One region of the Bradyrhizobium sp. SUTN9-2 genome, then DNA from elsewhere that is predicted to be linked to it. Evidence: predicted binding sites of a transcription regulator. Region 1 holds the regulator's gene; the other holds the start of a gene.
What was found. Region 1 encodes HrcA, which represses chaperone genes, less so after heat shock. Its sites were predicted from a motif close to GTTAGCACTCNCNNNNNGNGAGTGCTAAC; they were not measured.

Region 1 (9,753 bases):
GATCTCGCCGACTTCAAGGACATCAAGACCCTGGCACCGGGCTCGAGCATCATCCTGGCCGACGGCGATGAGAGCGTGGGCTACGAGGCGAGGCCGTTCATGATCCTCGGCCTGATCGGCGCCACCCCGCAAGCCGCCGACGACCGCGCCCGCTTCGCCCGGGAGGCGGCGCTCCAGATTCCCGGCGTGCGCGAGTCGCGCATCACCATGTCCGAGCCGATCCGCATCAACGGCCAGCAAGGCTTCGAGACCCGGATCGACGGCGTCAGCGGCAAGGACAAGGTCCCGGTGACGGTGGTGCAGTGGATCCGCTTCTCGAGCGGCGGCGCATCATTGCGCATCATCGCCAGCGCCCCGCGCGACCAATGGCAAGCCGCCTTCACCCGCTTCCGCACCGTACGCGACGGGATTCAGCCGAAGGGGTAGGGCGAAGCCGGCGCTAATCGTGGTTGGTCGCAGTTTCACGAAGAACCTTCGCCCAACTTCTCCCTGTGGTTATGGATCCCGGGTTCGCGCTTTGCGCGCCCGGGGATGACGGCGCTATGGGCTTTGTCAGCCCACGCGCTGGACAGAACCGGCCGCATTTTCAGGCTTCTGTTCGTATACGAACGGAACTAGGCTTCCTCCCGTTGGATCATCCTGGAGGGGAGGTAGACATGCTGGTTCGGCGACAGGTCTTGGCAATGCTTGGAACGACGGCGCTGGCTACGCTCGCGCCAAGCGCGCTGTTCGCGGCCGCACCGATCAAGCCGGACGAAGCGTCCGCGCTGCTCGTGATCGACGTGCAGAACTGCTTCCTGCCCGGCGGGAGCCTCGCGGTGAAGGAAGGCGAGCAGGTGGTGCCGGTCATCAACAAGATCTCGAAGGCATTTGCGAATGTGGTGCTGACGCAGGACTGGCACACGCCGGGCCACGTTTCGTTTGCGTCGGTTCATTCCGGCAAGAAGCCGTTCGAAACGGTCGACCTGCCCTACGGCAAGCAGGTGCTGTGGCCGGACCATTGCGTGCAGGGCACCGAGGGCGCGGCGCTGTCGAAGGACCTGTCGATCCCGCACGCCGAGCTCATCATCCGCAAGGGATTTCACAAGAACGTCGACAGCTATTCGGCCTTCCTCGAGGCCGACGGCAAGACCTCGACCGGGCTCGCCGGCTACCTGAGGGGCCGCAAGATCAAGCGCGTCTTCGTCGCTGGTCTTGCGACAGACTTCTGCGTCGCCTGGACCGCGCTCGACGGGCGCAAGGCGGGCTTCGAGGTCTATGTGGTGGAAGACGCCTGCCGCGGCATCGACACGCAGGGCTCGCTCGCCAAGGCCTGGGCCGACATGGCCAAGGCGGGCGTGAAGCGGATTCAGTCTGCGGATATCGCGGTGAGCGCGTAGGCGGCGCGCCATCTTCCGTCATTCCGGGGCGCGCTTCAGCGCGAGCTATGGTGCGCAATTTGCGCACCTGAGAATCCATTGTGCGGTTGTCTCTGCTGTTCGATGGATTCCGGGTTCTCGACTTCGCCGAGCCCCGGAATGACGCCAACACTCAGTTCGCCGCGCTGCTCGATTCGTTGTTGTTCGCCGCGGGCGCAGTCTTTGCGCCGCCCTTGGCGACGCCGACCAGCGCCGGGCGCAGCACGCGGTCACCGATGGTGTAGCCGGCCTGCATGATCTGCACCACGGTGCCCGACGGCACCGACGCGTCAGGCACTTCGTACATTGCCTGGTGGAAGTTCGGGTCGAACTTCTGGCCCTGAGGATCCAGCTTCTTCACGCCGTGTTTTTCCAGCGCGTTGAGCAGCGCGCGCTCCGTGAGCTCGACGCCCTCGATCAACGAGACCAGGCCGGGATCGGCCGCAGCACGCGCCTCCGCCGGAACGGCATCGAGTGCGCGCTGGAGATTATCGGCGATGTCGAGCACGTCGCGCGCGAAGCCGGTGATGCCATAGAGGCGGGCGTCGGCAACTTCCTTGGCGGTGCGCTTGCGCAAATTCTCCATCTCGGCCAGCGTCCGCAGCATGCGGTCGCGCGCTTCAGCAGCTTCCTTTTGCAGGGTTTCGACCGAACCCGGCTCGGGATCGTCGGGCATGATGTAGGGTTTCGACACCACGGGCTCGCCGGTCGCTGCAGTCGTGTCTTGGGGTTGCCGGTCTTGCTCGGTCATCGGCTCTGATCTCGAACTCGTTTCAGGGATGTTGGCCCGGATATCGTGCTTAAGCCCGCGAAAATCAAGCGCCCGTGATCGGCAGAAAGGCCGGTCAGCCCCCCAACAGGCGGCTGACGATGCGGGCGGCGTAGTCCACGGTCGGGATCACGCGGGCATAATTCAGCCGCGTCGGGCCGATCACGCCGAGAACGCCGACGATGTGGCCGGCGGCATCCCGATAGGGCGAGATGATGGTGGAGGACCCCGACAGCGAGAACAGCTTGTTCTCACTGCCGATGAAGATGCGCACGCCTTCGGCGGTCTCGGCCCGGCCGAGCAGATCGATCACGCCGCGCTTGGTCTCGAGGTCGTCGAACAACAGGCGAACCCGTTCCAGATCCTCCAGCGCGTGCAGATCTTCGAGCAGATTGGCGTGGCCGCGGACGATGAGCTGACGGTCCTCGCTCTCGCCGCCGGACCAGCTGGCAATGCCGGCCGAGATCACTTTCTGTGTCAGCTGATCGAGCTCGGCACGGGCCTCGCCGAGTGCGGTCTCGAGCTCGAGCCGCGCTTCGGCCAAGGTCCGGCCGCGGATCCGCGCATTGAGGAAATTGCCGGCCTCTGTCAGCGCCGAAGAGGGAACTCCGGGCGGCAGCGTCAACACGCGGTTTTCAACCTGGCCGTCTTCGCCGACCAGGATCACCAGCGCTTTTTCCGGTTCCAGGCGGACGAATTCGATGTGCTTCAGCCGCGCATTGGATTTCGGCGTCAGCACGACGGCGGCGGCCCGGGTCAGGCCGGAGAGCCGCATCAAGGCCTGGTCCAGCGCCGCCTCGACCGATTGCGCCTCGCCGACGGACGAGAGCTGGCTCTGGATCGCCTGCCGCTCGGCCTCGTTGAGGTCGCCGACCTGCATCAGGGCATCGACGAAGAAGCGCAGGCCCAGTTCCGTCGGCAGCCGGCCGGCGGAGGTGTGCGGGGCATAGATCAGGCCGAGCTGTTCCAGATCGGCCATGACGTTGCGCACAGATGCCGGCGACAGCGGCATCGCAATCAGGCGGGAAATGTTGCGCGAGCCGACCGGCTCACCGGTCGCGAGATAGCTTTCGACAATTTGACGAAAGATGTCGCGGGAACGCTCGTTGAGCTGGGCAAGGCCTGCGCGCGGCGCGATCAGATGGATCGGATCGTGATGGGCCACAGACGGTAACTCCTCTCGGATCCTTATAATTTGTCCATCCGGGCCGCGTCTGACAAGCGTGGCGTTTGCAGGCCGACGGTCAGGGGGTGAATAAGCCCTTGCCGCCCACCCCCGCCCCACCTACAAGCACCGCGAACAGCCTATTCCCGTGAGTTTTGGAGATTTCCCATGCGGCCAAGCCGCCGTGCGCCCGACGAATTGCGCCCCGTGACGCTGGAGCGCGGCGTGGTCAAATATGCGGAAGGCTCGTGCCTCGTTAAATTTGGCGACACCCATGTGCTGGTCACCGCCACACTGGAGGATCGCCTGCCGCCGTGGCTGAAGGGGCAGGGCCGCGGCTGGGTCACCGCCGAATACGGCATGCTGCCGCGCGCGACCTCCGAACGCACCCGCCGCGAGGCCTCCGCCGGCAAGCAGAGCGGCCGCACCGTCGAGATCCAGCGCCTGATCGGCCGCTCGCTTCGCACCATCGTCGATCTCGAAGCTCTTGGCGAGCGCCAGATCACGGTCGATTGCGACGTGCTCCAGGCCGACGGCGGCACGCGCACGGCCTCGATCACCGGCGCCTGGGTCGCGCTTGCCGATTGCCTCAACTGGATGAAGGCGCGCAACATGGTGAAGGCCAACGTGATGCGCGACAACGTCGCCGCGATCTCCTGCGGCATCTACAACGGCACGCCGGTGCTCGATCTCGACTATGCCGAGGATTCGGAAGCCGAGACCGACGCCAATTTCGTCATGACCGGCGATGGCCGCATCATCGAGGTGCAGGGCACCGCGGAACGCGAGCCGTTCACGCAGGACGAGTTCCTGAAGCTGATCGCCCTGGCGCAGAAGGGCATTGCGCGCCTGGTGGACTTGCAGAAACTGGCCGTGGCGTAGTCAATAGGCCCATGCACCGCCGAATCACCGACAAGCTCGTCATCGCCACCCACAATCCCGGCAAGCTCGCCGAGATGAGGGAGCTGCTCGCGCCGTACGGGATCGAGGCGGTGTCGGCCGGCGAGCTCGGCCTAGACGAGCCCGAGGAAACCGGCAACGATTTCCGCAGCAACGCCGCGATCAAGGCGATCGCCGCGGCGGAGGCGACCAAGCTGCCCTCCTTCGCCGACGATTCCGGCATCGTCGTCGACGCACTCGACGGTGCGCCGGGAATCTACAGCGCGCGCTGGGCCGGTCCATCCAAGGATTTCAACGCGGCGATGGCGCAGATCGAGCGCCTGCTGCAGGAGCGCGGCGCCACCACGCCGGACAAGCGCAAAGCCCACTTCGTCTCGGCGCTTTGTGTGGCCTGGCCCGACGATCATCGCGAGGAGGTCGAGGCGCGCGTCGACGGCACGCTGATCTGGCCACCGCGCGGCGCAGCCGGCTTCGGCTACGACCCGATGTTCCTGCCGGACGGGCACAGCCGCACCTTCGGCGAGATGACCAGCATCGAGAAGCATGGCCTGCCGCCGCTTGGCCTCGGCCTGTCGCACCGCGCCCGCGCTTTTCGGAAACTGGCGGAGATCTGCCTTGAGCCGCGCTAACAAGGATGCGTTTGGCGTCTATGTGCACTGGCCGTTCTGCCTGTCGAAGTGCCCCTATTGCGACTTCAACAGCCATGTCCGCCATGCCGCGATCGACGAGACGCGCTTCGCCGCCGCCTTCGCGCGTGAGATCGCAACGACCGCCGAGCGCGCGCCCGGCCGCGAGGTCACCTCGATCTTCCTCGGCGGCGGCACGCCGTCACTGATGCAGCCCGCCACCGTCGGCGCGGTGTTAGACGCGATCGGCAAGCACTGGACCGTCGCAGGCGACGTCGAGGTAACGCTGGAAGCGAACCCGACCAGCGTCGAAGCCACGCGCTTTGCCGGTTATCGCATCGCAGGCGTCAACCGCGTCTCGCTGGGCGTGCAGGCGCTCGACGACGCCTCGCTCAAAGCGCTCGGCCGCATGCACAGCGCGCGCGAAGCGCTCGATGCCGTCGCCATCGCGCGCCGCGCGTTCGACCGCTATTCGTTCGACCTGATCTACGCCCGCCCCGACCAGACGCCGGCGATGTGGGCGGGCGAGCTGCGGCACGCCATCGATGAAGCGGCCGAGCATCTGTCGCTCTATCAATTGACCATCGAGGAAGGCACGCCCTTCTTCGGCCTGCACCAGGCCGGCAAGCTGAAGACGCCGGACGAAGCGGTCGCCCGCGCGCTCTACGACGTCACGCAGGAGACCTGCGACAAGCTCGGGCTGCCCGCCTACGAGATCTCCAATCACGCGCGGCGCGGCGCCGAATGCCGGCACAATCTGGTGTACTGGCGCGGCGAGGAATATGCCGGCATCGGCCCGGGCGCACATGGCCGTCTCGACATCGACGGGATCAGGCACGCCACCGCCACCGAGAAGCGTCCCGAGGCCTGGCTGATGCGGGTCGAGACCAACGGCGACGGTGTCGTCAGCGACGAGCTCCTCAACAGCGAGGAGCGCGCCGACGAATTCCTGCTGATGGGTTTGCGTCTCGCCGAAGGCATCGATCCCGAGCGCTACAAGGCCCTCGCCGGCCGCCCGCTCGACCCCCGCCGCATCGCGCTCTTGCGCGAGGAAGGCGCGATCACCGTGGATGCGACGGGACGGCTGCGGGTGACCAGCAGCGGTTTTCCGGTGCTGGATGCCGTGGTCGCGGATTTGGCGGCTTAGCGGATCTCGTAGCCCGGATGGAGCGTAGCGCAATCCGGGACGGTCTCACCGCGTGGACAGAACCCGGATTACGCTGCGCTCCATCCGGGCTACGAAACCATTACGCCCCAAAGCTCTTCGGCGAGCCCGCCACCGCAACGCCGCCGCCTTGCGTCACCTTCATCACGGCAAGTCCGCGTTCATTCGTGCCATCAGCACGGAAGCGGAACAGGCCGTCGATGCCGGCGAAGCCTGAGGGGTTGGTGAGCACGTCGGAGGAGAAGCGCTGGCCGCCTTGCGTGCGCGCCAGCGCGGCAACGAGCGCGACCGCGTCATAGGAAAGGGTCGCGGTGCGGATCGGCTCGGCGCCGTATTTCGTGCGGTAGCGGCCGGAGAAGGCGCGGAAGCCGGCCGGATCGGGCGCGGCGTAAAGGCCGCCCTGCAGCGCGGCGCTGGCATAGACGCGCGGATTGTCCCACAGGCCGGTGCCGAGCAGCTGGATGTTGCGCAGGTTCGCGCCCGCGGCCGTCATCGCATCCGCCACTGACACGACGGCATCGCCGTCATCGGCAATGAATAGCGCGTCCGCACTGCCGAGCTGCTGCGCCACGGTGCGCGCGGGCGTGGCGCGATCGGCACCGTATTTCTCGAACGCAACGATGCGCCCGCCGCGCCGCGGCACCGCCGCCTTCACCGCGGCCTCGACGACATTGCCATAGGCGTTGTCGGGCACCAGCACCGCGACGGAGCGCTTTCCGATGCCGGCGGAATATTCGACGATGCGGTTGACGTCGGACTCCGGCAGGAACGAGAGCAGATAGACGCCGCGTCCGGCGATGCTGGAATCGGTCGAGAAGGCGATGACGGAAATGCCGCGCGTGCGCGCGACCTGCGCCACCGCCGGCACCGATTGCGCGAACAGCGGCCCGAGGATGATCTCGGCACCCTCGTCGACCGCCTGCTGCGCGCCGGCCTGCGCGCCTTGCGGGCTGCCATTGTCGTCCTTGATCAGGAGCTGGATGTTCGGGTTCTGGAACTCGGCCAGCGCCATCTCGGCGGCGTTGCGCATCGATTGCGCGGCGAGCCCGGCATTGCCGGCCGCGGAGAGCGGCAGGATCAGGCCGACCTTCACGCCGCCGGTGCCGGCGGTCGTCGCCTGCTGCTGCGGTCCTGCCGGCTGGGCCGGCGGCGCGGAGCTCGAGAACGGGTTGGAGAACTGGCTGAGGCTTTGCTGCACGCCGGCGCAGGCCGACAGCACGGGCGCGCCGAGCAACAGGCCGAGAGCAGTCCGCCGGGTCGCCCCTGGCGATGGGGATCCCGGAAGGTGAGACTTTGGATGACGCAGGCCGACCATGGCAGCTTCTCTTCCGACCCGCCGTCGCCGGCTGATCACGACATTGCTTTCCGCGACGGGGGGCCGCGGATTCAGGCAGTGTGTCGGCAAATAGTTAACCAAAACAAAAGGATAACAACCGCTTAACGCGGCCGCAATCCCGTCCCGGCAGCTCTTCGCCGTCACTCATTCACTCATCAAGGCGGCGTTTCCGTCGCGAATATGGCGCGAGGGCCCCTCCTGCCTCCCGGCGCGATCTCGACCGATCACATTCCCGTCCGTTCCTCGCCCCTCACCTGGATACGATCTTTGGGCACGATCTTTTTCGGCGAGCCGGTTCCCAGCCTTAGCGATCGTGCCTAAGTTGGCTCCATTATGCGCGGAAAGCCGGCCCCGATAAATACGCCTGAAGCTCAAGACGCCGCCTCGCGCGGTTTCTCCATCGATGCCCATCGGCTCGCGGCGCCGAAGGCCGCGCCGGGCCTCCATCTGGTCGCGACCCCGATCGGCAATCTCGGCGACATCACCCTGCGGGCGCTGCAGACGCTCGCCGGCGTCGACGTCATCGCCTGTGAGGACACCCGCATCACGCGCCGCCTGACCGAGCGCTATGCGATCACGGCCCAGCTCAAGCCATATCACGAGCACAATGCGGAGGCCGCGCGTCCCAAAATCCTCGAAGCCCTCGGGCAAGGCGGCTCGGTCGCGCTGGTGTCGGACGCCGGCACGCCGCTGATCTCCGATCCCGGCTTCAAGCTGGTGCGCGAGGTCTGCGCCGCCGGCCATGCGGTGTATGCGCTGCCCGGCCCGTCCTCGGTGCTGGCCGCGCTGTCGGTCGCCGCGCTGCCGACCGACCGCTTCTTCTTCGAAGGCTTCTTGCCGGCGAAATCAGCCGCGCGGCGCAGCCGTCTCACCGAGCTCGCCCGCATTGACGCGACGCTGGTGATGTTCGAGTCAGGCAACCGCGTGCAGGATACGCTGGCCGATCTCGCCGAGATCATGGGGCCGCGCGAGGCCGCGATCTGCCGCGAGCTGACCAAGCTGCATGAGGAGATTTCGCGCGCAACGCTGAGCGAGCTGGCGCGCGAGGCTGCAACGCTGGAGACACGCGGCGAATTCGTGCTGGTGATCGCTCCGCCCGCGGCCGACGCCGAGGTTCTGACATCGGACGCGCTCGATAGTCTGTTGCGCGAGCAGCTTGCCGCGCACAGCGTCAAGGATGCCGTGGCGCACGCGGTCGCGTTGTCGGGCCGGCCGCGCCGCGAGGTCTATGCCCGCGCGCTCGAGCTCGCAAAGGATTCGCGGGGCAGCGATGGCGAAGACTGAGATTCCTGCGGAACCGAAGGTCGCGTCGCCCGAGCGCGTCGCAGCGTTCCAGACCGGTATTTCCGCTGAGAGCCGTGCCGCCGCCTACCTCATGGCCAAGGGCTACCGCATTCTCGCCAAACGTTACCGCACGCCGCATGGCGAGATCGATATCGTGGCGCGGCGCCGCAATCTGATCGCCTTCGTCGAGGTTAAGGCCCGCGCCACGCTGGACGAGGCCGCATTCGCCGTGACGCCGCGCCAGCAGCAGCGCATCATCGACGCCGCCCAAGGCTGGCTCGCAGCGCATCCCGAGCATGCCGAATTCGAATTGCGATTCGACGCCATGCTGATTGCGCCGCGCTCGCTTCCGCGCCATGTGTTGGCGGCATTCGACGCCTCGACCTGAAAGGCAGCCCATGAAACTGAACGTCGCCGTCCAGATGGACCCCATCGCCCGCATCAACATCAAGGGCGATTCCACCTTCGCGCTGCTCTTGGAGGCGCAGAAGCGCGGCCATGGCCTGTCCTATTACACGCCCGACAAGCTCTCGATGGTCGGTGAGGAGCTGGTCGCGCCGGTTCAGCTCCTGACCGTGCGCGACGAGCCAGGCGACCATTTCACCCTCGGCGAGCCCAGGCGCGAGGCGCTGAACGGGTTCGACGTGGTGCTGCTGCGCCAGGATCCGCCGTTCGACCTCGCCTACATCACCTCGACGCATTTCCTGGAGCGCATCCATCCGAAGACGCTGGTCGTCAACGATCCCGCCTCGGTGCGCAACGCGCCGGAAAAGCTGTTCGTGATGAATTTTCCGCAGCTGATGCCGCCGACGCTGATCTCGCGCGACCTCGATGAGATCAACGCGTTCCGCGACAAGTACGGCGCGGTGGTCATGAAGCCGCTGCACGGCCATGGCGGCGCGGCGGTATTCCGCGTGATGCCGCAGGACATGAATTTCGGCTCGCTGTTCGACATGTTCTCGGTGACGTTCAGGGAGCCCTGGGTGATCCAGCAATTCATCCCCGAGGTGAAGCACGGCGACAAGCGCATCATCCTGGTCGACGGCGAGTTCGCCGGCGCGGTGAACCGCGTGCCGGCCGCCGACGACCTCCGCTCCAACATGGTGCGCGG
Region 2 (9,753 bases), 7.1 Mb from region 1:
GGACGAAGCGTTGAAGCGCGCCAATGCCCGCATCCAGGAGCTGGAAGCGGCCCACGCGCCCGAGCAGGCGCAGTCCGGCGGCTTCCTCGACACCATGCGCGACACATTGTTTGGCGGCGGCCCGTCCCGCGGCTCGGTGCCGAATGTGCCGCAGCGTGAGCAGCGTCCGGCTTGGAACACCGGCCAGGCGATGCCGCAAGGCCAGCCGGGTTACGGCGCGCCGCCTTACGGACAGGCTTACGGCCAAGGTCCGGGTCAGGGCGCTCCGCCGATCGGCGGTGGCGGCGGCTCGTTCCTCGGCACGGCGGCGGCAGCCGCGGCCGGCGTCGTCGGCGGCTCGCTGCTGCTCTCCAGCATCCGCGGCATGATGGGCGGATCGCACCAGCAGGGTTTTGGCGACAGCAACGCGCTCGGCGACCGCAGCGCTGGTGGAAGTCCTTGGGGCGGCGGCGATCAGTCCGGCGGCTCGCTGGCGCGCGAGGCCGGCCTCGATGACATTGGCTCGAACCGGGAATCCCGCCAGGGCTTCTTCGACCAGGCGTCGAACGAGCGCGACAACTACGACCAGAACTACGGCAACGATCACGACGACAGCTTCGACACGGCCGACAACAGCGATTTCGGCGGCGACGACGACGGCGGCAGCGATTACGCGTAGGCCATTCGACCGACAGATGTGGAACGGCCGCCTCCGGGCGGCCGATTTCTGTTCAAGCAGAGCTCAACGCACTTCTGCTCTGCCACCACACGCCATGATGCCATTCGATATAATATGACTAGTGCGTGCGTTGTCGGACAGCACCGTGCAGAACGTCACGAGGTGCGCCTGACTTCACCATGCCGGGCGAAATCGTCCTCCGACACACGCCGCCGTAGACTCCCGGATTTCCAAATTTGGACATGGGTGTTCAATTGGAAGAACACACTGCTTATGCCACACATCGTGGCTGCCTCTCTTGGCTACAGTCGGAGGTTTTAAGAATGAGTTCACTTCAACAGCGCATCGCGACCCTGAGCGACGTCACGACCCATCTCATCACCGAATTGTACGAGTTGGAGGGACTGCACGAGCGCCTCAGGAAGGCAGAGCTGTCGGTGCGGCGGCTGAACCGCTCGGCTCGCGCACCGCATTCGGCTTCATCAGCTCGTCCTCGCCGCGCCGCTGTCCCTCGTCGCGGGTCGAGGCACCGTCAGCGGACGTAGGACTATTCAGGCGGACGTTTGGCGGCGGCAGCGTCCCTTCGACGCCGCGCATTTCGAGCCGACGCGGCACCCGGACTTGATCGCTCCATCGAGCGCATGACGCTTCACATCACCACGACCTTGGTGCCGACATTGACGCGGCCGTAGAGATCGATGACGTCCTCGTTGCGCATGCGGATGCAGCCGGAGGAGACGTTGGTGCCGATGGTCCAGGGCTCGTTGGAGCCGTGGATGCGATAGAGCGTCGATCCCAGATACATCGCACGGGCACCGAGCGGATTTTCCGGGCCGCCTTCCATGTGCCTGGGCAGATCGGGCCGGCGCGCGAGCATTTCCGCCGGCGGCGTCCAGTCCGGCCATTCGCGCTTGGCGGTGATCGATTTCACGCCGGACCAGGTGAAGCCGGGACGACCGACGCCGATGCCGTAGCGCAATGCCCGGCCGTTGCCCTCGACGAGATAGAGGAACTTGTTCGGCGTATCGACCACGATCGTGCCGGGACTTTCCTTGCCGCTATAGTCAACGAGTTGTTTCTCGAATTTCGGATCGAACGGACGCTGCCGCGGATCGACCGCCTCCTGCTGCAGAGACGCGCCCTGCTGATATCCGCCTTGTTGATACCCACCTTGCATCTGCGGCTCGCCCATCGGCGGCAGGCGCCGCTGGTCGTAATAGCCCGGCTGCTGCTGATACACCGGCTGCTCCGGCGCGTAGGCCGGGCCGCGGCCGGGGCCATCGCCGAACAGGAATTCGATGAAGCCGCCGCCCATGTTGGAATGGGACGCCACGCGCACCGGCGCCGGCGGCACGCGCGGCTGGTACAGCACCGCGGGCGGATCGTTCGGCACGCTGTTGTCGAAGGCGCCCGCGTCGTTCGCGCCGGCCATGAAGGTGCAAGCGCTGCCGAGCAGCGCGACAGACATTTTCTTGAACATCGACGTACTCTGTACTGTTTCGTCTAGATCACATGCGTCGTGGAGAGCCGGTGGCTGATCCGCGCTCTTCGACGTGGTCAATAAAAAGCAAAAGCCGTTTTGTTTGGTAAACGGACAGCGCGTTTGGATTCACCACGTCGCGAGCGCGCCTGCAATTTGGCGATCAGCGTTTATTTTCGATGAACGCCGCGCGGCCATGGTTAATCGCTTCTTTGCGCCGCGTCGCGCGCGGCCGATCAGCAGTTCCTGCTGTGAACTTCGTGTTAAATCGCTTCTGCCTACAAAGACGCGTGAGTGAGGTGGGGGGAGTATCCTGATGGCTGTTCACCGCAAGCGTTTTCGCGTCGAAGATATCGTCGGTGGCGAGATGCCCATTGTAGACGTAACCGAAGAGGCACTCCCGATGCATAGCGAGATCATGGCCGAGCTGCGCGCGATCCGCGCCCAGATGGCGAAGGGCATCGTCGCGGCCCCGCTGTCCGGCAGCGCTGCCATGGCGGCGATCGACGCCTCGACCGCGCACGAGCTTGCCGAAGCGCGCACCATGCTCGAGACCTACCGGGCGCAGATCGAGCAGTGCGAGAAGCTGAAGGTCGAGCTCGACCTCATCCACGACGCCATCGACCGCACCAAGCGCGAGATCGCGACGCTGCACGGCAAGAGCTTCGACGGCGGCGAGATGGCCAAGGTCAACGGCGAGCTCGGCGCGGTGGTCGGCGGCACCGAGCAGGCGACCCAGCAGATCCTCGAAGCCGCGGAATCGATCGACCAGGCCGCCAGCGCGATGTCGAAGGTGGACTCGATCGATCAGCAGAAGCGCCTTGCCGACGACATCCAGGAACGCGTCATCTCGATCTTCGAAGCCTGCAACTTCCAGGACCTGACCGGCCAGCGCATCAGCAAGGTCATGGGCACGATGAAGTTCATCGAGCAGCACATCAACGCGATGATGGAGATCTGGGGCGGCGTCGACGCGATCAAGTCCCATGTGCCCGCGCAGGTCGACAACCGCAGCGAGGAGGAGAAGCTCCTCAACGGCCCCAAGCTCGCCGGCGACGTCGGCCACGCCTCGCAGGACGACATCGACGCGCTGTTCGACTGAGCGGCGACGACATCGGAATAACAAAACGCCGGCCTTGGGCCGGCGTTTTTTGTTTTGGCCGGTGCAGATCGTGAACTCTTCTTCCCTTCTCCCCTTGTGGAGAAGGTGGCGCGAAGCGCCGGATGAGGGGTTCTCTCGACTCGCAAGACCGTTCGTGAGGAGATAGACCCCTCACCCGTCTCGCCGCTACGCGGCGAGCCACCTCTCCCACAAGGGGAGAGGGTAAGAGACCGTCACGCCCTCGGCGCGCAGCGGACGTAGACCATGTTGCCGTAGCGGGTGCCAGCGTCCTTGTCGATGAAGCGGGTGATCATGACGCGACCGTCGAAGGAGACGATTTCGCGGTCCTGGTCGCCGGGGGTCGGGCCGGCCGGCCCGATGTAGTTCTTGCCGCTCGGCGAGCCCTTCAGCCGCAGCTCCTGCGGCGTCGCCTGGTCGGCGAGATGCATGATCACGCCACCGGAGGAACCGGCGGTGATCACGTAGGGGTTCCTGCATTGCTCACGCGCCATCTTCTCGGTGCGGGCGCGATCGGCCGGGTTCTGGAACGAGGCGAGGCCCCAGCGGCCGACGATCTCGTCGGCGCGGATGCTGGCGGGCATTTCCGGAGCGACGCCAGGTTCGGCTTCGGGCGGCGGCGGGGACGACGTGAGGGACGGCAGGTTGAAGCCGCCGCCGCAGGCGCCCAGCAGCAGCGCCAGACAAGAGGCGGCCGCCAGATTGGCAACCGTGCGCGCGTGAGCCGAACTGATCATGGCATTCCCCCGAACAAGACCATGGCCGCACCCCTCCCGCAGCCAAGCGCAAAACCGCTGCCGGAGCAATGACGTCGTTCTTTACGGCGACGCCCCGAGCGAGTTTCCAATGCCACCATCCTATATCCGCCTCAACAATCGCTTAACCACCTTTGCTTGACAGGATCGCGGCCAAGCCATATTTCCGGACCCACTATTAGCACTCGGAAAGCCCGATTGCTAAGCGCGCCGTTCGATCCTCGACGAGAGGGGGACGGAAGCGCCGCCCCACCGACCCCACTACTTCCGAAGCGAGCCTCCAAAGGGAAACGTCATGGCTAAATCCAAATTTCGTCCGCTGCATGACCGTGTCGTGGTCAAACGTATCGACGCCGAGGAAAAGACCAAGGGCGGCATCATCATTCCGGACACGGCCAAGGAAAAGCCGTCCCAGGGCGAGGTCGTCGCCGTCGGCCCCGGCGGCCGCGACGAGACCGGCAAGCTGATCCCGATCGACCTCAAGGTCGGCGACCGCGTGCTGTTCGGCAAGTGGTCGGGCACCGAGGTCAAGATCGACAACGAAGAGCTCCTGATCATGAAGGAGTCGGACATCATGGGCGTGCTGGCCTAAGGCCGTCCGCCTGAACAGCCGCTGAATGTCATGCCCGGATCCAGGCGATCCGGGCATCCATCGTTCCGCCGCACGGCACAAGACAACACACATCACATAACACGAGGGATTGCAGACCATGGCTGCCAAAGACGTCAAGTTTTCCGGAGACGCGCGCGATCGCATGCTGCGCGGCGTCGACGTTCTCGCCAACGCCGTCAAGGTGACGCTCGGCCCGAAGGGCCGCAACGTCGTCATCGAGAAGAGCTTCGGCGCCCCCCGCATCACCAAGGACGGCGTCACGGTCGCCAAGGAGATCGAGCTCGAGGACAAGTTCGAGAACATGGGCGCCCAGATGGTGCGTGAGGTCGCCTCCAAGACCAACGACCTCGCCGGCGACGGCACCACCACCGCGACCGTGCTGGCCCAGGCCATCGTGCGCGAAGGCGCCAAGGCGGTCGCCGCCGGCATGAACCCGATGGATCTCAAGCGCGGCATCGACACCGCGGTTGCCGCCGTCATCAAGGACATCGAGAAGCGCGCCAAGCCGGTCGCCGCCTCCTCCGAGGTCGCCCAGGTCGGCACCATCTCGGCCAACGGCGATGCCGCCATCGGCAAGATGATCGCCCAGGCGATGCAGAAGGTCGGCAACGAGGGCGTCATCACCGTCGAGGAGAACAAGTCGCTCGAGACCGAGGTTGATATCGTCGAGGGCATGAAGTTCGACCGCGGCTATCTCAGCCCCTACTTCGTCACCAATGCCGAGAAGATGACCGCCGAGCTCGAGGACGCCTACATCCTCCTGCACGAGAAGAAGCTCTCGGGCCTGCAGGCCATGCTGCCGGTGCTGGAAGCCGTGGTGCAGTCGGGCAAGCCGCTCGTCATCATCGCCGAGGACGTCGAGGGCGAGGCGCTGGCCACCCTGGTCGTCAACCGGCTCCGCGGCGGCCTCAAGGTCGCGGCCGTCAAGGCGCCGGGCTTCGGTGACCGCCGCAAGGCCATGCTGGAGGACATCGCGATCCTGACCGGCGGCCAGCTGATCTCCGAGGAGCTCGGCATCAAGCTCGAGAACGTCACGGTGAAGATGCTCGGCCGCGCCAAGAAGGTGGTGATCGACAAGGAGAACACCACGATCGTCAACGGCGCCGGCAAGAAGCCCGACATCGAGGCCCGCGTCGGCCAGATCAAGGCGCAGATCGAGGAGACCACCTCGGACTACGACCGCGAGAAGCTCCAGGAGCGCCTCGCCAAGCTCGCCGGTGGCGTCGCGGTGATCCGCGTCGGCGGCGCCACCGAGATCGAGGTCAAGGAGAAGAAGGACCGCGTCGAGGACGCGCTCAACGCCACCCGCGCCGCGGTTCAGGAAGGCATCGTCCCGGGCGGCGGCGTCGCGCTGCTCCGCGCCAAGAAGGCGGTCGGCCGTCTCACCAACGCCAATGACGACGTCCAGGCCGGCATCAACATCGTGCTGAAGGCGCTGGAAGCCCCGATCCGCCAGATCTCCGAGAACGCCGGCGTGGAAGGCTCGATCGTGGTCGGCAAGATCCTGGAGAACAAGTCCGAGACCTTCGGCTTCGACGCCCAGAACGAGGACTATGTCGACATGGTCGAGAAGGGCATCATCGATCCCGCCAAGGTGGTGCGCACCGCGCTGCAGGACGCCTCCTCCGTGGCCGGCCTCTTGGTGACCACCGAGGCCATGGTCGCCGAGATGCCGAAGAAGGAAGCTCCGCCCGCGATGCCCCCCGGCGGCGGCATGGGCGGCTTCTAAGCCTTCCGTTCCGTGACAGAGTTGCGAAGGCCGCCTCCGGGCGGCCTTCTTTTTTGCCGACCCTGCCCGTTTCGCTTTCCGATTCAACCAGCGGCCAAAACCCACTACGGTGGCGCGCCGATTCTGATTGTTCGGGCATGATCCTAGAGACCGCTTCACGCTTTCCGGATCATGGCCGTTGCGCGAGGATGTCATCGATGCGTGCGCTTCTGGTTTGCTCCACGGCCGTTCTGGCCCTGCTCGCCGTTCCGCCGCAGGCCTCCGCCCAGATGAAGCTGTCGCCGAAGGCGACCGCGCCGGGGGGAACCGAGACGCGCTATTTCACCGCGATGGACGGGCTGATGGACGGCAATGCCGACGTGATCCTGAAGGAGACGCGCCAGGGCAAGACGCTGACCGCGGCGGTGCTCGACGTCTGCTACCCCATCGCGAAGAACTCCGACCGCAAGGACCGCTTCGTCGTCAACCTCCAGGTCGCCGGCCAGACGCTGACCGGAACGACGCAGAGCATCAGTGAGAAGTCGCCGGTCAGCGTCAAGCTGACGCGCAAGCAGTCCGGCGACATGTTCGAATTCCGCGGCCAGATCGCGGTCGGCCAGGCGGTGACCGACGTGACCTCGCCGGACAATTCCGATCTCAGCGAAAAGGAATTCCTGGACAGTCAGGCCTCCGACGACGGCATCACGCCGCAGCCGAAGGATTTCACCGACGTCTCGCCGGAAGCGATCGCGGTCAAGGTCAAGCTGGATGCGGCGACCGACTTCCTGAAGAGCCTGAAGGGCCAGGAGGTCGAGGTGACGCTGGCGAGCCTCAATGTCGGCTGCGACGCGCTGCGCGCGGGCGAGCAGACCATCACCATGTCGGTCGATCCCGAGCGCGCCGGCGCGCTGCTGGCGAAGTTCAAGGCAATGCCGGGCGTCACCGCCGCAGGCTGGACCGCGGGCATGACCGAGATGGACCGCACCATCCGCTTCCCTGCGGCCGACTGGCGCGAGGGCGACAAGATCAACAAGGGCAAGCTTGCAACGGCGGTGGCGAGCGTGCTGAGCAGGACGCTCGCGGCAAAGCCGGTCACGCAAAACTTCAACCCGGCCACCGGCAGGCTCAAGCTGGTGTTCAAGCGGCCGAACCAGGACTTCCCGGCGCTCGAGCTCACCGACACGATCGAGGTCGCAGGCCTGGTCTCGCCCGACAAGCCGGGCACCACCGACAAGCTCATGCTCTGGATCGGCAGCCCGGCGACCACGACGGCCGACGAGGGCAGCGGTGCCAGGCTCAATCTGTCCGACGATGCGAGCCTCGACGAAGAAGGCGATCTGCCCGACGACAACGGCTCGATCGAGGCGCTCGTCAAGGAGCTGAAGGGCCAGCGCTGGGACGCCGACAAGTCGGTCTGGAAGTAGGCTTGACTTCCAGTACTCCGAGACAGCAGCGATGGAATCGATAGGCTGCGGCGTACTGGATTCCCCGCCTTCGCGGGGAATGACAGAGGCCTAATTCCCCGTCGTCCTGAAGCGCAGCGGCTTCGGGCCGATCAGCGTCAGCACGTCGCCCTGGCGCTTCCAGGTCTCGACGCTGCCGAGGGCTGCGACGAGCTCGTCGTCGGCCTGCGCTCTCGCCGGCGGACAGTTGCGGTTCTGGATCTGGCCGGGCACGAAGATCACGGTGTTGCCGGCGACCGAGAACTGGCCCTTGCCGCCCTTGCACCAGAGCTCCAGCACGACCTCGCCATTGTCGCCGATCTCGATGTTGGGAATCCGCTTCGAGCCTGCCTGCGGCAACGCCTCCAGCGTCATCTCGGTGCCGAACGGAAACCCCTCCTGAGCACGCGCGAGTGTGGACATCGCGAACATTGCAACCGCCGCACACACCAATCGCTGGAACGAAACCATGAGACCTCTCGACCGACCTGACTTGCCGCACCTTCTATGAGACGGCGGGGGCGTTGAGAAGGTTCGCGCATGGTCGATGCAGGCGCACCGGCATGGCGAAGCCCGGGGCGCCTTCGAAGACCACGCCGAACGAGAAAGCGATCGGCAGCCAGTTGCAGCCGCGGCGCGAAGTTCTCGCGCATCCGGCGGTTCCCGGCCGCTCACAAGGTCGCGAAATCCCGGAGCACCCTGCCCCGCACCGGCGGGCACCATGCTAGGGTTGCTGGCTGCGACAATCCAACGCAAATTGCAGAACTTGCGACTTTAGTCTAAGCGCGCCCATTTCCGCCATCGCCTCAGCTATTTGGCTCTGGGCATCGTGCACATCCCCTGAGGAGATCCAGCTCTGTGAACAACATCCGCGCCACGCTCGCGATCGTCTGGCGAATCGCCATCCCTTATTTCCGGTCAGAGGACAAATGGGCCGGCCGCGGCCTGCTCGGCGCGGTGATCGTGATCGAACTGCTGCTGGTCGCCATCGATGTGCTCGTGAACCAATGGTACAGCCGCTTCTACAACTATCTCCAGGAGCGCGACTGGAACGGCTTCGTCTGGGAGCTGGGCGTCTTCACATTGCTCGCGAGCGCCAGCGTCGCGCTTTCCGTCTACCAGCTCTATCTCAATCAGTGGCTCCAGATTCGCTGGCGGCAATGGCTGACGCGTCACTATCTGGGCGAATGGCTGAATAGCGCGACCCACTATCGGATGCAGCTCAAGGGCGATGCGGCCGACAACCCGGACCAACGCATCACCGACGACGTCAGGAGTTTCGTCGAGCAGACTCTCAATATCGGCATCGGACTGCTCTCCTCGATCGTCACGCTGCTCTCGTTCGTGGTCATTCTGTGGGGGCTGTCGAACGCGGCACCGCTGCATATCTCCGGCCTCGACTTTCCCATTCCCGGCTATTTGGTGTGGGCGGCGCTCGTCTACGCGATCTTCGGCACCGCGCTGACGCACTGGATCGGTTCGCCTCTCGTCAATCTCAATTTCGAGCAGCAGCGCTACGAGGCCGACTTCCGCTTCAACCTCGTCCGCGTGCGCGAGAACTCCGAACAGATCGCACTGCTCAAGGGCGAAGGCGCCGAACGCGAACGACTGCTGCACCGCTACGGCTATGTCGTCGGCAATTGGTACGCGATCATGAGCCGGACCAAGCGTCTGACTGCTTTCACGGCGAGCTATTCCCAAGCCGCCGTGATCTTCCCCTTCATCCTCACCGCGCCTGCCTACTTTGCCGGTAAGATTCAACTTGGAGGGATGGTGCAGACCGGCTCCGCCTTCGGCAGCGTGCAGAAGGCCCTGTCCTTCTTCGTGAGCGCCTACCGATCCCTGGCCGAATGGCGTGCGGTGGTTGCCCGTCTCGATGGCTTCGAGATGTCGGTCGCCTCGGCGGTCAATCTGCCGGCGCATGAGCCTGCCATCGCGCTGGAAGTCGCCGGCCGCCATATCGACCTCGAGCAGCTC

Region 2: a site for HrcA is predicted at 4,191-4,219, ahead of XF30_RS36150 (co-chaperone GroES). Genes of this name have one in related genera too.

The regions. Positions count from the first base shown of each region.
Region 1 is NZ_LAXE01000001.1:734,574-744,326, forward strand. It holds partial or broken gene XF30_RS03440 (hypothetical protein) at 1-426, shown strand, start outside; gene pncA (bifunctional nicotinamidase/pyrazinamidase) at 657-1,379, shown strand; gene grpE (nucleotide exchange factor GrpE) at 1,531-2,148, opposite strand; gene hrcA (heat-inducible transcriptional repressor HrcA) at 2,243-3,331, opposite strand; gene rph (ribonuclease PH) at 3,500-4,213, shown strand; gene rdgB (RdgB/HAM1 family non-canonical purine NTP pyrophosphatase) at 4,225-4,860, shown strand; gene hemW (radical SAM family heme chaperone HemW) at 4,847-6,004, shown strand; gene XF30_RS03475 (penicillin-binding protein activator) at 6,105-7,337, opposite strand; gene rsmI (16S rRNA (cytidine(1402)-2'-O)-methyltransferase) at 7,692-8,642, shown strand; gene XF30_RS03485 (YraN family protein) at 8,629-9,030, shown strand; gene gshB (glutathione synthase) at 9,041-9,753, shown strand, end outside.
Region 2 is NZ_LAXE01000001.1:7,789,625-7,799,377, forward strand. It holds gene XF30_RS36125 (DUF2076 domain-containing protein) at 1-658, shown strand, start outside; gene XF30_RS36135 (L,D-transpeptidase) at 1,308-2,138, opposite strand; gene XF30_RS36140 (protein phosphatase CheZ) at 2,455-3,240, shown strand; gene XF30_RS36145 (hypothetical protein) at 3,474-3,995, opposite strand; gene XF30_RS36150 (co-chaperone GroES) at 4,309-4,605, shown strand; gene groL (chaperonin GroEL) at 4,724-6,355, shown strand; gene XF30_RS36160 (hypothetical protein) at 6,553-7,758, shown strand; gene XF30_RS36165 (META domain-containing protein) at 7,849-8,247, opposite strand; gene XF30_RS36170 (ABC transporter ATP-binding protein/permease) at 8,635-9,753, shown strand, end outside.